4 regions of the Solibacillus isronensis genome follow, and region 4 is predicted to be linked to each of the others. Evidence: riboswitches for the same ligand, from Rfam matches in the RefSeq annotation. Region 4 holds a riboswitch; each other region holds the start of a gene.
The links. A riboswitch is a leader RNA that binds a small molecule or an ion and turns the genes downstream of it on or off. The one in region 4 is predicted to bind cobalamin.

Region 1 (3,626 bases), 660 kb from region 4:
GTAAATGCGCTTGCATTTAATTGAGGGAGTACGGCCATCTTTTTCGCTAATTGCTTGTTATCATAGCTTTTAAGCGGTTTCTCTTCAATAAAAATTTCGCCTGTTTCACATTTCAGCACACCACTGATCATCTTCAGTAATGTCGATTTTCCGCTGCCGTTTGGACCAAGAATCCCGAGAATTCTTCCTTTTTCCACGTGAAACGTCATATTTTTCACAACCGTTTTCCCACCGTAACCGCCGGATAGATTATTTACTTTTAACATTATGCAACAACCTTTCTACGTTGCTTGAAGAAGATATAGGCAAAGACAGGTGCTCCAATAAAGGAAGTAATAACACCAATCGGCAGTTCAATAGGGGAAATAATTGTACGTGATACTAAGTCACAAATGACGAGCAGGCTTGCACCGTTCAAAAACGACAATGTCAATAAATGTCGATGGTCTGCTCCGATTAGCAGGCGAATCATATGCGGTACTACTAATCCGACAAATCCAATTGTCCCGGATGCAGCAACAGCCGCTCCTGTTAAAATGGAACCACCCGCCAATATCATATACTTGCTGCGCTTAACATTTACCCCTAAATACTGGGCACGCTCTTCTCCATAAATCATCGCATTCAATTCACGGCGAGTCAGCCAAATAATTGCTGTACCAAGCACCATAAATGGCAGAACCATCTGGACATATGGCCACCCTCGCATCGATACACTTCCTAGAAGCCAGCCGATGATTTCTCGTAGCTGTTCACCAGTAAGTGCGACCATTAAGGAAATACAGGACCCTAAGAACGAGCTGAAAATAATTCCCGTCAAAATTAGCGTCTCCATTTTCATCGAGCGGTCAACAAGTCTGGCAAATGTCAGGACGATGATCATCGTACATGCAGCTCCAGCCATACTGAAAATCGGCAATGTGAATACACCGAGCACCGGTATGGAAATGCCTAAAAAGATTGTCATTACCGCACCTACCGAGGCCCCTGATGAAATTCCTAATGTGTATGGATCTGCCAAAGGGTTTTTAAGCAACCCTTGGAATGCTGCCCCCGCAATTGCTAAAGAAGCCCCGATTAATGCGGCTAAAATGACGCGTGGCATTCGGATTTTCCACAAAATACTGTATGCAACCGGATCTGTTGTTTTATCCCACAATGTCGAAAACGGAATATTAACAGACCCGAACGAAATGCCGATCCAAATACTGCTTAAAAGCAATCCAATCGATAGTACATAGGCGATTGAATATTTTTTATTCATTGAATACCTCTGGATAAATTGCTTCCCCAATTGATTCAATACCTTCTACAATACGCGGACCTTGTCGACTTGTCGTATCGCCATCGACTAATTTCACATTGGCGTTTTTCACAGCATCCATTTCTGCATATGCATCATTTTCCTCGATTGCCGCCATGTCGTTTTCATATGTTACTAAAATGATATCCGGATTGCTCTTTACAAATTGCTCCGAGCTGTACTGCGGCCAATCGAGTTCCGGAACAGCATTTTCAACATTTAATACTTCAAGCATTTCACTAATGAACGTCTCCTGTCCAGCAACATATAGTTCCGGATTTGTCCCAACAACAACAAATACGGACTTCTCTTCCAGGTCGGCTACTTTCACTTCAATTTCTTCAATCTCCTCTTTGATTGATGCAATCATTTTTTCGGCTGCTTGTTCTTTATTTGTCAGCTGCCCGATTTGTTCGATCGTTTCGTACGTTTCTTCAAATGTTTTCGCATCTTTTACAACGAATACTGGAATTCCTACTGATTCAAGCTGCGCAATCGCCTGTTCATTGAAGCTGTACAATCCGGATTCATGTGCTAAGACTAAATCGGGCTGCAGACCGATTATTTGTTCTAAATTGAACTCCATGCCGCCAACTGATTCTTTTGATAATGCTTCTTCAGGATATGTATCATTGTCGTTCACAGCGATGATTTCATCGTTTAATCCTAAGCCGAATAAAATTTCTGTGTTCGATGGAGCTAATGTAATGATGCGCTCCGGTGCTTTTTCAAGCGTAATTTCTTTGTCCAAAGCATCTTTTAATGTAACCGGAAATTGTGCTGTTTCCGTTACTTCTGTGCTTCCATTTGCAGATTGTTCTTCTGTTGCTTTTTCCGAATTACATGCAGTCAATGTTAATGTAAGTAATGCTGCGGAAGAAAGCAGTTGCCATTTTTTCAAAATAAAAACCTCCTGAAATCTTGTTGTATAATTTTCTACAAAAATAAAAAGCTCCCCCTACTATAAATGAGGGAAGCTTTACGTATGCAAATAAAATTCAATAAAAAGAATTTATCCGCCACATCCTATCCTCGTAGGTTTAATTTAGGGCATTATAAAGGCAGGTCTCCTGGCTTATGCATAAACGTTGAAGAGCGCCTTCCCGAAAGTTTTTCAGTGGCATGCTGCTCTTAACTAGCAATTACAGTGGCGGGACCGCATCGGATTTGAACCGATTTCCCTTTTACTCCTTACTCAATCCAACGAGTAAGAACCTTTATCGTCCATATAAAATTAATAGCTCTATTATAGCTGATAGGCGGTAAAATGTATGCTCGTTCGCTAAAATTTCTGATAATTTGTCTTAATTTGTTGAAATCACGAATAAAAGAACAGCTTATTCTTTCTCTTTCAAGTTTTTTTCAATTGCCGTTTCAGCCAATCGTTTAATTGTAATATCATCCATTGGCGGATTGTGCAGACCTGCCCGTACATCACGATAATAACGTTGCAGCGGGTTAGATCTTTGCAGGCTTTTTGCCCCAACTAGACGCATCGCTTTATCTACAACTTCGATTGCTGTATTTGTCACGACATGTTTCGCAATATTGATTTCATTGACTAATGTCGACTTTTTAATCGGATCATTATAAAGCCCCGCAACACCGTAAATTGTAAAGCGTGCTTTCGTCAACGCCAAATCCATTTCTCCGATCAGCGTTTGCACGTTTGGCAACTGGGCAATTGTTCCTTGAATACTGTTCGGGGAATGACTATTCGCAAAGTCGACCGCGTAATCGCGTGCAGCCTGGGCAATCCCTAAATAAGTTGCCGGGATGAGGAGCAGCCAGCCGTTCAGCTTAAATCCGGTTGAATAGTTCGGGATTTCCACTAAGCTTGTTTGATCAACACGTACATTATCAAGTACTAAATCATCGCTTCCCGTACCGCGCATTGACGCAACGTCCCACGTATTTTCGACCGATACCCCTTCCGCCGATTTCGGAACGAGGAAAAATCCTAACTGACCCTCATCTTCAATCCATGCAGACACTAAAAAATAATCGAGGTCCGGTGCACCGCTCGTATAGTTTTTACGTCCATTAATTACATAATAATCACCATCACGTTTTGCTGAAGTCCCCGGACGACCCCCACGAACCGGGCTTCCCATCGCAAACTCGCTTACCGCGCGATTGACTGTCGCGCCATTTGCGATCTCTTTGCCAAACCAGTCGAGCTTTTGTTCATCCCAGTAGCGATTTTCAAATATTTCGCCTACATTTTGAATTGTCCACGATACAGCCAGCCCCGTGCTTCCGCAATAGCTCGCCAAAGTTTCCTGCAGTAGCAGCGCATCATATACTGTAAAGCCATCTCCGC
Region 2 (3,626 bases), 360 kb from region 4:
GCATATGCAAACTGAGTACCCGTTAGAAAAATCCCATCAGTGAATTCAATATATTCTGAAACTTTTTTTCCGACTTAATCGTAAATTTGGTAACGAATTTAGAGGGGGAATGTTCATGCTTACCGGATTTTACAGTGCCCTTATCATTTTCACTTTATTATTTATCATTGCTGCTTTCTTTTTTATCCGGGAGTTTGTAAAAAAGAAAGTATCTCCCTTTAACTTGAATACAATTATGCTTGGCGTGCTGACGCTTTTTATGCTGATTGTTTCAGGAATTTACAGCTATGATTTTTATCATCTGCAAACAAGCGATCAGAAAACTGCTGGAGGGATTTGTGAAATTACCTTTGTAAACGGGCATGGGAGAAGTATTGATACGACTGAAGTGATGATTGAAGATAAAGTTTACAATATTAAGTCCAGTACCTACAAAGACTTCCCTGATGGGCGTTATCATTGTGAATTAACGTATCTACCGATTTCAAAAATTGTGACGCAAATCGATATACTGACAAAAGACGAGAAAGGAGACTAATATGGTTGAGTTAGATTTTTCAATTGTTTTGGCATTCATCTTAATTATGGTTTTAATTACGCCACTTGTATTATCTATCTACTACCGGAAAAAAACGAAAGTGGATAAAGGGTTGCAATTTGCCTATCATGGCCTTTCCTACCGTCGTAAATTCTTGCGCAACCTCTATTCCATTCCCATTTGTATCGTAGCGTTGGCCATTATTTATTGGGTGGAAGGATTCACTAATCTCTTTATATTTTTCACCCTCTTTTTCATAGTATTATTTGGTATTCAAACTTCGTACAATTATATAAAGTGGAAAAAAGAAGAAGATTAAAACGCCTGAGTTCATTTATCTCGACTCAGGCGTTTTTCATTATTTCACTCCACTCGATCCAAAACCCTTATCACCGCGCTCCGAATCCGACAGTTCGTCCGTTTCTTCAATGAAGACTTGCGGGACATATTGAACGACTAGCTGGGCAATGCGCATCCCCTTTTCAATCGTAAACGGTTCTTTTCCATGATTAATTAGAATAACCCCGATTTCACCGCGATAGCCTGCATCAATCGTACCTGGACTATTTAACACCGTAATTCCATGTTTCAATGCCAATCCGCTTCGAGAACGTACTTGCGCTTCTGTTCCTTCCGGCAGTTCGATTTGAAGACCGGTTTTAATTAATCCGTATTCCCCAGGCAGTAAAACTTTTTCTTCAACCGCACTTAAATCCATCCCCGCATCCCCTTCACGTGCCTGTTTCGGCAATACGGCTTCCGGGTGGGTTTTCTTAATTTTTAATTGAATCGACATATTCAACCAACTTTCTCATTTATAAAATCTATTTACATGCAGTTATAACAAAACCATATTTTTTCTTTATTTTCAATAGGGAGTTTTCTAGAATTCTTAATGGATTTATGTTATCTTTCTTTAGGCTCTTTACTTTTATGTTGTTAAAGCTTATACTCAATTCAACTATATATTGTGTTTTTTTATCACGGTACTACTAAATGTAGTTTAAAAGGGAAGTTTGGTGTGAATCCAACGCTGTCCCCGCAACTGTAAATGCTGACTGAAGACGAATAGACCACTGTGCAATGCATGGGAAGGTATGTCTGACGGATGAAGCAAAGCCAGGAGACCTGCCGCGTTAAAACTACGTACATTTCTTCGGGGAATAGGAAATGGAGGCGCTCTTTTACTCGTTTCCATTTCAAGCTATCCTGTTTTCCGGGATAGCTTTTTTTGTTTTTTCTGTATGTTCCCCCATGACATGTGCACCACAATTACTAGTAATATTTAAATAGCGAGGGGTTCTATTATGAAACTTTATACGAAAACAATTTGTCCAAAATGCCTATGGGTAAAATCGGAGCTCGATGCTGCCAACTTGGAGGTCGAGGTTATTAATATTGACCATGATGAGAGCGCAAAACAAATAGTACTCGATGCAGGTTTTTTGTCTGTGCCGTTATTTGAAATCAACGGTGAATTTATCGCAGAGCCGACGTCAATTATCGATCGCATTTCTGAAATGACCGCATGATCATATTTGCTTCACGAACTGGTAATGTACGATCCATTGTGCAAAAACTCGGCTTGCCCGCAAAGGATCTGGCGGAAGTAGAGAAAATGGATGAACCGTATCTTCTATTTACGTATACGGATGGATTAGGCTCTGTTCCCCCTATCGTCGACCAGTTCATGACTGCGAACTTTGATCTATGCAAAGGAATTATCGTAAGCGGAAACCGTAATTTTGGTCATGCTTTTTTCGGCCGTGCAGGTGACCTTTTAGCTGCACAATACGGAATTCCGTTAATCGAAAAAGTGGAAATGCGAGGAACTCCGGCGAATTATGAAGCGATTACAGATTACTACTACTCCATATGGAAAGAGGCATCGATATGAAACAATATTTAAAATTAAATAACGATATTCTAAACCGTTACCGTGCTACCGGTGAATTGGATCTGGCGAAAGACAAAGAAGCAACACGCCGCTATTTCCTGGAAGACGTGAATGTCCGTTTACGCTACTTTATCGATATCGAGGAAAAAGTGCGTTATTTAGTCGATGAAGGCTATTACGAAAAAGAGTTTTTGGAATTGTACTCGATGGACTTTATTAAACAAATGTACAAAAAAGCCTATTCCTACAAGTTCCGGTTTCCTTCATTCATGAGTGCTTCGAAGTTCTACGAAAGCTATGCGATGAAAAGCCGGGATGGAAAAGAAATTCTGGAAAAGTATGAAGACCGAATCGTCATTATCGCCCTGTATTTAGCACAAGGCGATGAAGCATTGGCTGAAAAGGCCATCGAAGCGGTAATGACTGCCTACCAGCCGGCAACCCCAACTGCCCTAAACAGCGGGAAAAAAGCGCGCGGTGAGCTAGTCTCATGTTTTAAACTAACGATGGACGATACGATGAACTCAATCGCTGAGAATATCGGCTATTGTCTTGAACTTTCCCGCTTAGGCGGCGGTGTCGGGGTAAACTTGACCGATCTGCGTCCGTTAGGAGATCCGATTAAAGGAATTTTAAACCGTGCGAGCGGGGTTATGCCTGTTGCGAAACTGCTGGAAAATTCGTTCTCGTATTCGAATCAGCTTGGCCAAAGAAATGGTTCCGGAGTCGTCTATCTAAATGTTTTTCACGGTGATATTGAAGCGTTTATCTCTTCCAAGAAACCAAATGCCGACGATAAAATCCGATTAGCTACATTATCTACAGGGATTATTCTTCCCGATATTTTCTTTGAATTAATGCGCCGCGATAAAGATATCGTATTGTTTAGTTCTTATGATATTTTCAAAGAATACGGCAAACGCATGTCGGAAATTTCGATTACGGAAATGTACTACGAATTTTTGGATAATCCAAACATCCGTAAACTGAAACGTTTAAACGCCCGTAAATTGTATACGGAAATTAAAAAGGCGCAATTTGAATCGGGTTACCCGTTCGAAATATTCGATGATAATGTCAATAACATCCACCCATTAAAGGAAATCGGGCGTGTGAAGATGTCGAATCTATGCACCGAAATTCTTCAGTATCAACAAACAAGCGTTGTTACCGATCAAAACGAGCCGAATG
Region 3 (3,626 bases), 750 kb from region 4:
AACACGGGGTTGTAATTTCTTTTCATTTGACTCATAGTATCCGCCCCTTCATTAATTCAACAGTTTTAGTCGCTCTTTTGCGGCCACCATATTTTTCAATGATGCAATCGTCTCTTGCTCCGTGCGAGTTTTCAGTCCACAATCGGGATTGATCCAAAATTGTTCTTTTTCGATCACTTCTTTACTTTCTCCGATAATAACGGCCATTTCTTCCACTGTTGGTATACGGGGGCTATGAATGTCATATACACCTAAACCGATGCCCAGTCTGTACGGTGTCTCTTTTAGTATTTTTACCAGTTCTCCGTGGCTTCGTGATGTCTCAATCGAAATCACATCCGCGTCCAATGATTCAATTACATCAATAAAGTCATTAAATTCACAATAACACATATGTGTATGAATCTGGGTCGTATTCCGCACACCGCTTGTCGCTAATTTAAATGCATTTACACTAGATTCGATATAAGCCCGATGTTGATTTTTACGGATCGGCAGCCCTTCTTTTAATGCAGGCTCATCAACTTGAATAATATTGATTCCTGCTTTTTCAAGCGCATATACTTCTTCCCTTAATGCCAGGGCGATTTGATAAGCAACTTCCGAGCGGTCCAAATCATTTCGCACAAATGACCAGTTCAATATTGTAACGGGTCCTGTCAGCATCCCTTTGACCGGCTTATCCGTAAGTGATTGTGCGGCACTTACTTCCCTTACCGTCATCGGTTCCGTCCATTCAACATCTCCGTAAATAATAGGCGGTTTAACACAACGTGAACCATAAGAAACAACCCAGCCATTATTCGTAAACGCAAAGCCATCCAATTTTTCACCAAAAAATTCGACCATATCTGTACGTTCAAATTCTCCATGAACAAAAACATCAAGACCAAGCTGCTCCTGAATCGCAATCCATCGTGCTGTTTCGTTTGCATTAAATGCTTCGTACTCCGCTGTTGTAATTTCCCCTTTACGCCACAAACTGCGATTTTTCTTAACTTCAGCCGATTGCGGGAAACTCCCGATTGTTGTTGTCGGGTAATCCGGCAACTGTAAAAAGGCACGTTGCAGTTTACTGCGCTTGTTGTAGTTATCTGCTCGTTTAAAAGCTTCCTGTGTTAGTGCGTTCACCTTGTCAAGTACAGCTTGTTTCCGTCTTGATTTATGCTGCGCCAATGTGCGGATTGCTTTTTGACTTTCTAAAATTGCATGTTGATAAGGACCTTCCAACTGAAGTATTTTTCCTTTAATCATTTGCAGTTCCTTTATTTTTTCATTGGCGAATGCTAAGGCGTTTTGCAGCTCAGGTACAACCCCTTTTTCTCCTGCTGTTGTAACAGGCACATGCTGGAGGCTGCACGATGTTTGTAGATGGATAGGTGAATATGGTACGTAGGAACGAATTTCCGCTACTAGTGCCAACTGCTTCTGCAATTCGGCTCTCCATATGTCACGTCCATTAATAATTCCTGCATATAGAACTTTATCTTTTGGGAAAGTAAATTTTTTTAACGATGCTATATTTTCAATTTTCCCATGAACAAAGTCCAGTCCAAAGCCATCGACTGGCAAATTAATCATTGTTTCATAGTCGGATAACGCTTCAAAATAAGATGTGCAGATCGTTTCAACTGTAAGTCCTTTTAATACTTGATGATAGAAATGCTGAACTAATGCAATATCTTCGGAAGTAAGGTCTTTTGTAAGGCTTGGTTCTTCAAGCTGGATTGTCGTTGCACCACTTGCTTCTAACGACTGAAGCAACTCTTTATACACAATCACCAGCTGCTGAATATAGTGTTGTTTTTGTTCTTGGCCAACACCTTTTGTCAGTTTATAAAATGTAAATGGACCAATAATTGTCACACGAGGGGACATGCCGAATGCTTCGATTGCCTCCTGGATATATTGCGCGTAAACATTGTGCTGCAATGCGAGTTGTTGTCCCTCATATTCCGGTACAATATAGTGATAATTCGTGTTGAACCATTTCGTCATTTCACATGCCACCACATTTTCAGCTCCACGGGCCATTGCAAAGTATGCCGTAAAATTATGCTGCAAAGAAAGATAATCATAACGCGATGGAACCATATTGAACATTACAGCCATGTCCAGCATACGGTCATAGTATGTAAAATCACCTACTGTTAAAATATCCAGCCCTAAAGCTTTTTGTTGATATAGCTGAGCAAGGCGTAAGTTTTTCATTTCCTGTTCATAGCATTGCAAAGTCAGTTGTTCTTTCCAAAATGCCTCTGTCACACGTTTCCATTCACGATTTTGTCCAATATACGGGTAACCAATTACTGCTGTTTTCATAAACAATTCCTCCTTAAATTTGTTACATAAAAACCAAAACCCCTCTTTCTAAGTGAAAGAGGGGTGTGAATGTTTAAGAGATTGACAAAAGAAACCTTTGTAAACTCAAAGGTTGTTGTCTCACTATCGCACAAAATCACCACCTATTTCCACGTAGGTATTGGCGTGTACTAGTTTCCGGCAGGTCTCCTGGCTCATCATCAACGTTCTTGTGATCCTTCCCATCAATAGACAGTGGTTGAATATCACGAACTCCGATTTACAGTTGCGGGACAGCACCAGACTTTCACTGGTTTCCCTTTTCAGCTTGTTCTCACAAGCACCGTAACTTACACAGTATGTAATTTTGTATACTATATCACAGAATTTGAGTTTTGAAAATTCTTTTTATTTATTGCTTTATCAATATACGGGTTGAAACAATTTGGGTTGATGCATTGTGCTTTTTATTAGAAGGAATTTATTTATTTTAGCACTTTTGCAGGTGATATTAGAAAAGTTGGCGTGCTTATTTGCTAATCAAGAACTGATATTAGCATATCAAGCATATCCAGTTCCTTTGTTAGAAGATCCGCAACTTATTAGAAAATTTGTAGTTTTATTAGCACAATTTCAATTTTATTAGAAAAGCCCTCACTCCACAAAAAAACTTGCTTAAAAAGCAGCTACACTTTTTTCGCAAGTTAATCTTACATTTCACTATTGTTTTAGACGCTCGTCAATGAGTGCCTCCATATCACTAGCAATCGTTTCATATGGAACACCATCTTCTCCTGTGCCATAACCTGAATAGTTTTTCACGGCAATTCCTTTTTCATCCACTAGGAAAAATGTATCAGCGTGGATAACTTGGTCGTTTCCTTCAATTGACTGAACAGGTGTTTTAAATGAGTTTCTGCCAAACTGCTCGATAAATTTTTGATCGTACCCTGTCAGCATATGCCATTTTGATTCATCTACCGGTTTATGGCGCGATAAATATTCTGTTAAACGCTCCGGTGTGTCGTAGTCCGGATCTACTGAAAACGCGACAATTTTATAATTTTCCAGCCCTTTTTTCTCAAGGTGGTCTTGTACTCGGGTCATATTCATTGTCATTGGCGAGCAAATGGTTGTACAGCTTGTGAAGATGAACATTGCCAGCCATGGTTCCCCTTTTAGGCTTTCCAGTGTCACCTCTTTGTTACGGTGATCGGTCATCGTAAACCCGCTAATTTCAAAGTTGGTCGTCGGTTTAAACTGATAATTGCTGCATGCAGTGAGAACTGTTGCTGCCAAGAGCATAAGTGCGAATACTATTTTTT
Region 4 (3,626 bases):
TACTTTGAACGCCGATTAAAACAGCAAGCTTATTTTGAATGACGATCCCTTTAAAATAAGCAGCGAGTCCCTTTTCCTTTGCTGGCTGCATCGTCACAAAATATAGCAGCATCCCCATTCTCGCTATAAAGGGAATGAAGATTAAAAACGGCACAATCGCCAATTGACCATGCAACAGCATTTCATAAATAACGCCGATTTTTAATACGAGTAAGCAAAAAACACTAATAACCCCAAAAGCGCCTGTACGTGGATCATCTAATATTTCCAGCCGTTTCTCTTTTTCTCCATAGGAAAAGAACGCATCGCTCATATCGATCCACCCGTCTAAATGCAGCCCCCCGGTCAGGACGATCAACCCGATAACAATCAAAATCGCCAACAGCAGCTCCGAAATTTCACTATAGCGAGATAGTATCAATACACCACTACTAATTATGGCTCCAATCAGCAATCCGACAATCGGCAAAAATCCATACATCCATGTAACAGATTTCGAATTCATATCCAGCTGTTTCTTAATCGGCACTGCCGAAAAAAACTGCCACGCTAATAAAAAACCGCTCCAACTATTTTTCAACTTGTTTCCTCCTTACTTCCACCGCTGTACAAGCTGAAATTGTACTTCATATGCTTCATCACTATTTTGGACAATCCATTGATGTAACTCACCCAACAATTTACGATATAAATTTACCTCATCATATTGTGAAGGCAATTCATCCAGCACTTCATTTGATACAACTATTATTGTAGCACCTTGCTTCCGCCAAGTTAGCAATTGCTTTTGCAGCGATTCGATACATTTATCGATATATTCGCTATTTTCATTTTCTTTTTCATATGTATAAAGTACATTCGAAAGCCATGTTGTCACACATTCAAAAAGCACAACTGCATCATTAGATAGCTGCCCGATCGCTAAAGGAACTTCGACTTGCATTTCCACTGTGTTCCAGTTGATGTTCTGAGTTTCACGGTCCTGCTGATGGCGGATTATCCGTTTTTTCATTTCATCATCAAAGGATACGCCTGTCGCGACATAGTAGAGCGTCTTTTTATCACCTAATTGCCTTGCATATTTCTCTGCAAAAGCACTTTTACCGCTGCGTACACCACCGGTTATAAAAATCAATGGTATCCCTCCTTAAACATTGTAAAAAGAACATGCCTAAACTAAGGCATGCCCTTCTATTCTATACTTATTTAAACAGTTCCGGATATACTGATTGTGCCATAATTTCAACTGCTTCACCAATACGCGGTCCAGGACGCGACATAATATCTCCATCGACTAAATAAACCGCCTGATCTGTGACTGCCTGTATTTTATCCCAGCCTGTACGTCCAAGAATCTCATCAACTGCATTTTCCAAATAAGTTGCTGGCGTAATAATAATTTCAGGATTACGAGTAATGACATCTTCTTCCGTTACACTAATCCAGCTCGTCTGATCAGCAAAAATATTCTCAACATTTGCGTGGTCCATTATTTCCTGCTGGAACGTACTGCTGCCGGTAGTCCAAAGATCCGGAGCTGGTGACACTTCATAATATGCTTTTTTCTTCGTATCAAGTGTCGCTGTTTTTTCCTGTACTGTATCGATTTGTGCCTTAATGTCGGCTACAACTTCTTCTCCTTTATGTTCGACACCCATTACTTCAGACAGTTGGATAATATCCGAATAAACATCATCAAATGTCGCCGCCGAAGCAATTACAAACACTTTTAAACCTGCATCTTCCAATTGGGTAATTTGTGTTTCCTCACCGATTGTGTAAGCTATAACGACATCCGGATCTAATTCAACGATTCGTTCTGCATTAATGACAGTAGAAGTCGACACACGTTCAATTTCTTGTGCGGCTTCCGGATATGTATCAAATTCTGTTGCACCGATAATTTGTTCTCCAACGCCCAGTTCAAACAAAATTTCTGTATTGCTTGGCTGTAGAGAAATAATCTTTTCCGGTACTTCATCGAATGTCACTTCAACACCACGGTCATCTACAACTGTATACGGTGCTCCATCATTTTCCGATGCAGTCTGCTCTTCTTTTTCCGCTTTGCCAGCTGTTTTTTCCTCATCTGATCCACATGCTGCCAGTAATAATGTTGCTGCTAAAGCAACGACCCATTTGTTATTAATTTTCATTTGTTGTAACTCCTTTTTTCTTTTTCGTTGGATAGGATTTTGAGATAAATGGAATTTCCACTTGTTGATGCTGCTGATTGATATAGACCGCCATTACAAAAAATACATTGGCAAGCAGCCCTAGAAAATCAAACAGAATTTCATCCACTTCTCTTTCTTCACTCACTTTATGTAATGCTCTGTAAGACTTTTTCGCCTCACTCCGGCAAATATGCAATCTCGCTGCACTTTCAATACCTTGTGGAAGTACAAACTGCTGAATCGTTTCCCCGACTTCACTTACATAAAAATCGTAGCGGTCGCTTAACCATTGCAAATCCTCAGGTGTAATGGCTAATTTACCACGTACCGAACCATTGGCATGATAGGCTAACGGTTGAATCACCCTCAAGTCCTCCAAAACGACTTGACCGGATGCATCATCGACTAACGTTGGAAAAACTGTACCGATGCGCGTTGTTAAAGAATCGGTGCGAATTTCATAATCGACACAGCTTGATTTTTCCCGCATAAACGGATAGCAGGAAAAACGGATATCCTTTTTCATAAAATTCTCCTCACTTCATGTAATGCCTCACCGAAAATATTGAGTGTACGAAAAAAAAGCCACCCATGAGAAAATGGATGGCTTCAAAAATCAAACAAGAATGCAAAATGTTGCTTATTCAATCAGTGACTGCCGTACATTCTCTTTAATTCCGAAGAGGGATGTTACGATAAGAAAAAGATTGGTCTCCTGGCTCTGCGTTTCACTTTACTCATAAGTACCTTCCCGCTATATTAGCAGTGGTCTCACACTTATTTTCATCAACGCTTACAGTTACGGATATAGCTTCGGATTTGCACCGAATTCCCATTTATGCATAATGCATCTTTTTCCTGCAAATTTATTCAATTTGTCTTAATCACTTTAGCATATAAAAAAAATTATGCAAATAAATATTTACTACAGCTACCTACAAACATTCCGGACATTTCCCGTAAATCTCAAATTTATGGGCCTCCACAGCATAACCCGGCAGTTTTTCACCGAGCATTTCCATCGGGCAAACAGACAGTTCTTTTACTTTCCCGCAATCACGGCAAATAAAATGGTGGTGATGGTGATCCGACTCACAATGCATACGGAAATTACGCTCACCGTTTAATTCTGTTTCTTCTAAAATATCAAGCTCCACAAAAGTAGCCAAGTTACGGTAAATTGTATCGAAACTCATCCCAGGGAAATCTTTTTTCAATACCGATAACAAATCACGGGCAGTCAAATATTTTTCTGTAGCTGCAAACATACCCAAAATCAACTCTCGTTTATCCGTCTTTTTATAGCCATTTTCCTTTAATATTTCCCACGCGCGCGCTGCATTCACAGTACTTTTTCCCCTTCCGATTTAATAGTTAATTTCAACACAAGTTTTTTTATTAAAATTACTGACAGCAAGATTAAAATGGATGTGACAACAATTGTTCCAC

Region 1: another riboswitch for cobalamin. It lies ahead of M3166_RS11150 (ABC transporter substrate-binding protein); the one in region 4 lies ahead of M3166_RS08170 (hypothetical protein).
Region 2: another riboswitch for cobalamin. It lies ahead of M3166_RS06305 (glutaredoxin family protein); the one in region 4 lies ahead of M3166_RS08170 (hypothetical protein).
Region 3: another riboswitch for cobalamin. It lies ahead of metE (5-methyltetrahydropteroyltriglutamate--homocysteine S-methyltransferase); the one in region 4 lies ahead of M3166_RS08170 (hypothetical protein).

The regions. Positions count from the first base shown of each region.
Region 1 is NZ_JAMBOC010000001.1:2,243,575-2,247,200, forward strand. Features, by position in the region: gene M3166_RS11140 (adenosylcobinamide amidohydrolase) at 1-266, opposite strand, end outside; gene M3166_RS11145 (FecCD family ABC transporter permease) at 266-1,264, opposite strand; gene M3166_RS11150 (ABC transporter substrate-binding protein) at 1,257-2,204, opposite strand; cobalamin riboswitch at 2,347-2,537, opposite strand; gene M3166_RS11155 (acyl-CoA dehydrogenase family protein) at 2,641-3,626, opposite strand, start outside.
Region 2 is NZ_JAMBOC010000001.1:1,222,551-1,226,176, forward strand. Features, by position in the region: gene M3166_RS06290 (cobalamin biosynthesis protein CobN) at 116-538, shown strand; gene M3166_RS06295 (ATPase) at 540-857, shown strand; gene dut (dUTP diphosphatase) at 897-1,334, opposite strand; cobalamin riboswitch at 1,506-1,688, shown strand; gene M3166_RS06305 (glutaredoxin family protein) at 1,846-2,070, shown strand; gene M3166_RS06310 (ribonucleotide reductase stimulatory protein) at 2,109-2,435, shown strand; gene nrdE (class 1b ribonucleoside-diphosphate reductase subunit alpha) at 2,432-3,626, shown strand, end outside.
Region 3 is NZ_JAMBOC010000001.1:837,303-840,928, reverse strand. Features, by position in the region: gene M3166_RS04335 (hypothetical protein) at 1-35, opposite strand, end outside; gene metE (5-methyltetrahydropteroyltriglutamate--homocysteine S-methyltransferase) at 52-2,322, opposite strand; cobalamin riboswitch at 2,485-2,664, opposite strand; gene M3166_RS04325 (SCO family protein) at 3,022-3,626, opposite strand, start outside.
Region 4 is NZ_JAMBOC010000001.1:1,585,081-1,588,706, forward strand. Features, by position in the region: gene cobS (adenosylcobinamide-GDP ribazoletransferase) at 1-580, opposite strand, end outside; gene M3166_RS08160 (bifunctional adenosylcobinamide kinase/adenosylcobinamide-phosphate guanylyltransferase) at 593-1,135, opposite strand; gene M3166_RS08165 (ABC transporter substrate-binding protein) at 1,203-2,156, opposite strand; gene M3166_RS08170 (hypothetical protein) at 2,146-2,703, opposite strand; cobalamin riboswitch at 2,866-3,047, opposite strand; gene M3166_RS08175 (Fur family transcriptional regulator) at 3,113-3,523, opposite strand; gene M3166_RS08180 (metal ABC transporter permease) at 3,520-3,626, opposite strand, start outside.